One region of the Brevibacillus sp. YAE8 genome, then DNA from elsewhere that is predicted to be linked to it. Evidence: riboswitches for the same ligand, from Rfam matches in the RefSeq annotation. Region 1 holds a riboswitch; the other holds the start of a gene.
The links. Region 1 has a riboswitch for S-adenosylmethionine ahead of mtnK (S-methyl-5-thioribose kinase). Riboswitches for the same ligand answer to the same signal wherever they lie in the genome.

Region 1 (2,202 bases):
AATCAGCGCTTCTCCGATCGCCAGCGCCAGTCGCTCGGCTTCTGCCCGTTTTTCATCGTCTGCGATGGTGTTCAGATCAGCCACTCCCGCAAGCCCGATCACGCGGCGCAAAATTTTGCAGCCGGCATAGCCCGCCGTGTCCTGAATCAGTCGCTTCACGTAGCTTTGCCACAAGCCTTCGACGTGAGCGCTGCGCTCTTTTGCCTGTTTGTGCCAGAGCTGAACGAACTGGGAAACGAATTCGTTCCAGACATCTTCCACCGTTTCCAGTAAGTATTCGCGGTACGAGTCGCGTTCTCCTGGGTCTTCTTGCAATCCGTGTTGACCTGCGTAGTTGAGCAGCAGGTTGGCGATGACCGCGCCGATGTCAAAGCCGATTGGCCCGTAGTAGGCAAATTCCGGGTCGATCGCTTTCAGGCTCGTCTCGGTGATGAAAATGCTGCCCGTGTGCAAGTCGCCGTGCAGCAGCGCTTCTGCGCGCGTGAGGAAGTCGTATTTCAGCTTGGCGATCTCCAGCTTGAGCGGCTTGTTGTTCCAGATCGCTTCCACTTCCCGGCGAATCAGCGGGTTGAAGTCGTTGGTCGGCGCATTTTCGTACGGATCGGTAAAGACGAGATCTTCTGTGATTTTGCACAATTCCGGATTTATGAATGTTCCGACGAGCGCTTTTTTGTCGTACGGATGCGCGCCCAAATCCGATGTGTAGAACAAGGTGTGCGCGAGAAAACGGCCGATCTGCTTCGGAAAAAGCGGATAGCGCTTGCCCTCAATCAAGCCTTTGCGCATGATGATGTGGTCGCCTACGTTTTCCATCACCGTCAGGGCCAGCTCCTGATCGAAGTGGTACACTTCCGGCACCAGGTCCGGTACGTATTTGTGCTGGATGCGAAGCGCTTCGCTCTCGATCCGGGCGCGGTCGATGGTCAGCGGCCACGACTCGCCCACGACTCTCGCAAACGGCAGCGCCTGCTTCACGATCACTTTTTTTCCGGTAGCCGACTCCTGAATATCGAACACCAGATTCAGGTTCCCGTCCCCGATTTCGCGGCTGGTCAGCTCGGCCCCCTCTGTAAACAGACCCGGCAAGCCTTTTACGTACTCTACTGCTTCCTGTTCAGTCAATGCGCGGTATGCCATGATTGATTACTCCCCTCGTTAAGTAGTTTCTCTCTATCTGTAGCGGACTGGTCATATCCCCCAGCCTTGCGGTCAAACGGTGTCATGCGGCCATCGGCGTTCGTGCTGTGACATACAAAAAGACCTCTTTTCCGAAGAAAAGAGGTCGCTGTCGTCACGTACAAATAACGTGTCATGTCCCCCTTATCTTCCAGACCACTTTTGTTTCTGCAGGAATTAGCACCGTGCACGTCGCTTTTTGCTTCAATCGCTGCTCGCGTTGAAATCGCGTCGTGTCGGTTGCCGGGTATCATCGGGCCAGTCCCTCCACCTTCTCTGGATAAGGTATCCAAACGTATGCGGTTTTGATTTAGTTTGAATCATACAACCTGCGGTTCCACGATGTCAACACTCTTTTTTTGCAAAAACGGCTCGCCTTCTACCAGCTATTCTGCGTCCCCGAGGCGGCGGGGCGCTCCCAGTTCCACCAGTCGATTTTGCCGACAAACGCGGCGGTAATCGACTTTTCCTCCTTGAGCCTGAGCAGCTCCTTCGTCGGCCCGGTCAGGACGGCGCCGTAGATGCGCACGCCTTTTTCCTGCAAATAGCGATAGCGCTCCTCGAGTTGCGGATTGCCGCCCGAAAGCAGCGCGTAGCCCATGTCGCGCGCCAAGCTTTTTTGCTCGGTCAAATACTTCATCTCGCCCATGAAGGCGGCCATTCGCCGCTCGCCTTCTCCGTTCACCTGAATCGGCGCGGTTCCGTAATCCAGCTCCCGCTCGGCAAAGCCCCAGACCTCCCCCGGGCCGAGTAGCAGATTGCCGGCTTCCCCGTCAACTTGTTTCACCTCCACGCCAGTGTCGACGGCAAACCAGACCGTCTCCTGGTTGTAGCTGCTGACATGGCGGGAAACCAGCTCGACATACTGCTCATACGTCAGGAAGCTGTCAAACGAGATCGCCAGTTGGGAAACCGTTCCTTCCGGCAGCTTTTCCAGCGTCGTCCAGGCAGGCGTGCGCAAAAAGGACGTGTCTTCTTCCGGTTCTCCGGCCGATAGCGGGTAGCGGAAAAACAGCTTTTGCTCCC
Region 2 (2,202 bases), on a different contig from region 1:
CAGGGCGTTCTGGCTGTGGCGTTCCATGCGCAGGTGCAGCGTCTCCAAGCCTTGCAGGAACAGGAAGGAGTTGATCGGGGCCACGGCTGCGCCGATATCGCGCTGCAACTGGACACGCGCCTTGATGATGTAGGCGAGCGGTCCGACGGCTTCTGTATAGACGACGCCGTGATAGCTCGGGTCTGGTGTCGTCAGGCCCGGGAATTTGCCGTTGTTCCAGTCGAACTTGCCGGAATCGACGATGATGCCGCCGATCGCTGTGCCGTGCCCGCCGATGAACTTGGTCGTGGAGTGGACGACGATGTCTGCGCCATGCTCGAATGGACGGCACAAGATCGGCGAAGCGAACGTGTTGTCCACGATCAGCGGCACGCCGTTTTCGTGCGCGATGTCAGCGATTGCCTGCAAGTCCGCCACGTCAATGCGAGGGTTGCCGATCGTCTCGCAAAAGAGCGCCTTTGTTTTATCATTGATGAACGCCCGGAAGTTTTCCGGATTGGACTGATCGACAAAGTGAACCTTGATGCCAAGACGCGGCAAAGTGTGCGCAAAAAGGTTGTACGTACCGCCGTACAAGCTGCTGGATGCGACAATTTCATCCCCGGCTTGGGCGATGTTCAAAATGGAAAAGGTGATCGCTGCCTGACCAGAGGAAGTTGCCAGAGCACCGACGCCGCCTTCCAGGAGTGCCACGCGCTTTTCAAAGGCGTCCTGGGTCGGATTCATGATGCGGGTGTAAATGTTGCCGAACTCTTTTAAGCCAAACAGGTTGGCGGCGTGCTCCGTGTCGCGGAAGACGTAGGAAGTCGTCTGATAGATCGGAACGGCGCGCGAGCCTGTTACGGGATCTACTTCTTGTCCACCATGTACAGCGAGGGTTTCCGGTTTCCATTGTTGCTGGTCAGACATGCTTATCTCTCCTTTATATATGGGGATTAGGGATAAAAAAACGGAGCATTCCTCTGAGGAGAAGAAGGCTCCGGCTATACACGGGTGTGCACTCATCTCTCAGAATCTATGGATTCTGCAGGAATTAGCACCGCGCAAGGCACGCTTGCTGGTTGCCGGGTTTCACAGGGCCTGTCCCTCCACCGCTCTTGATGAACTGTTGCTTCAGTTGTTGTCATAATTGTATGAAAAACCACACTTCACTGTCAATAATCAATAATGAGTTATCAGGTTGGATTTGGTGGGATTGAGGCGTTGAGAGATTTGTTCATGCTCACCCGTTCATGCTGTTTCCCATGACGTCCAAAGTACCTGTGTGATACGCCTTGTTGACGTGGTTTGCAGGCTGATGCCCCGCACTCCAAGGGTGCTCTGCGTTTCTTGCACCCGCCTTTTTCCAAACCAAAAAGAGAATGCTGTTTTGTATAGTAGTCTTCATATATAGAATGGTTATTTTTGTAAATGTGTCACCCGCCTGTACCGACCAACCATCTCCCTGTCCAAAAACAAACCCACCCTCACACTGTCACAAATTTGTCCCTATATCTCCGCGCTTTCGCCGCCCGCGTCGTTAGAAAATGGCATGGCCCTATGATATGATGGGAGTGGCAGAAAACGACCAAACGATTGTACATATAGGAGGAACATACGCGATGAGCCATGGCGTGAAGGAAATTACCCCGCAGGAGCTGCTGGAAAAGCTCGCGGCCAACGAAAAGCTTCAGGTGATTGACGTGCGTGAGGTGGAGGAGTGGAACGAAGGCCATATCAAAGAAGCCAAGCTGATTCCGCTCGGCTTTTTGCCGCATCGCATCGACGAGCTGGACAAGGAGATCCCGGTCGTCATGGTGTGCCGCAGCGGTGCGCGCAGCCACAGAGCGACCGAATATTTGTGTGAGCTTGGCTTTGACGCTGCCAATATGGTCGGCGGCATGCTGGCTTGGCCTGGCGAGAAGGAAGTGTAAGCCGTACGGTCCATACGGTCACGACCGCACTGGCAACGCCGAGACGTTTTCCACACAAAAAGAAACATGCGCTTTTACGCGGTATAGCGGCGGACGCATGAGAGAAGCAGGGGAGGAAGAAAATCGTGAGTGAGGGAGCACAGCAACAAGGATCCGCGTTGCAGCGCCATTGGTTTACGGTGCTCGCAGGCGTGATTATCCTCGCGATTGTAGGCGTGTTGGGCTACAAATACATGGCAAAAGAGCCGATTCCCGTGATGAAGCCGATTGCCGATTTTACGTTGGACAA

Region 2: another riboswitch for S-adenosylmethionine. It lies ahead of AC27IT_RS17930 (homocysteine synthase); the one in region 1 lies ahead of mtnK (S-methyl-5-thioribose kinase).

The regions. Positions count from the first base shown of each region.
Region 1 is NZ_BAAIYG010000011.1:26,634-28,835, reverse strand. It holds gene mtnK (S-methyl-5-thioribose kinase) at 1-1,137, opposite strand, end outside; SAM riboswitch class I at 1,318-1,463, opposite strand; gene AC27IT_RS14965 (anti-sigma factor) at 1,556-2,202, opposite strand, start outside.
Region 2 is NZ_BAAIYG010000016.1:66,216-68,417, reverse strand. It holds gene AC27IT_RS17930 (homocysteine synthase) at 1-909, opposite strand, end outside; SAM riboswitch class I at 999-1,107, opposite strand; gene AC27IT_RS17925 (rhodanese-like domain-containing protein) at 1,602-1,913, shown strand; gene AC27IT_RS17920 (SCO family protein) at 2,039-2,202, shown strand, end outside.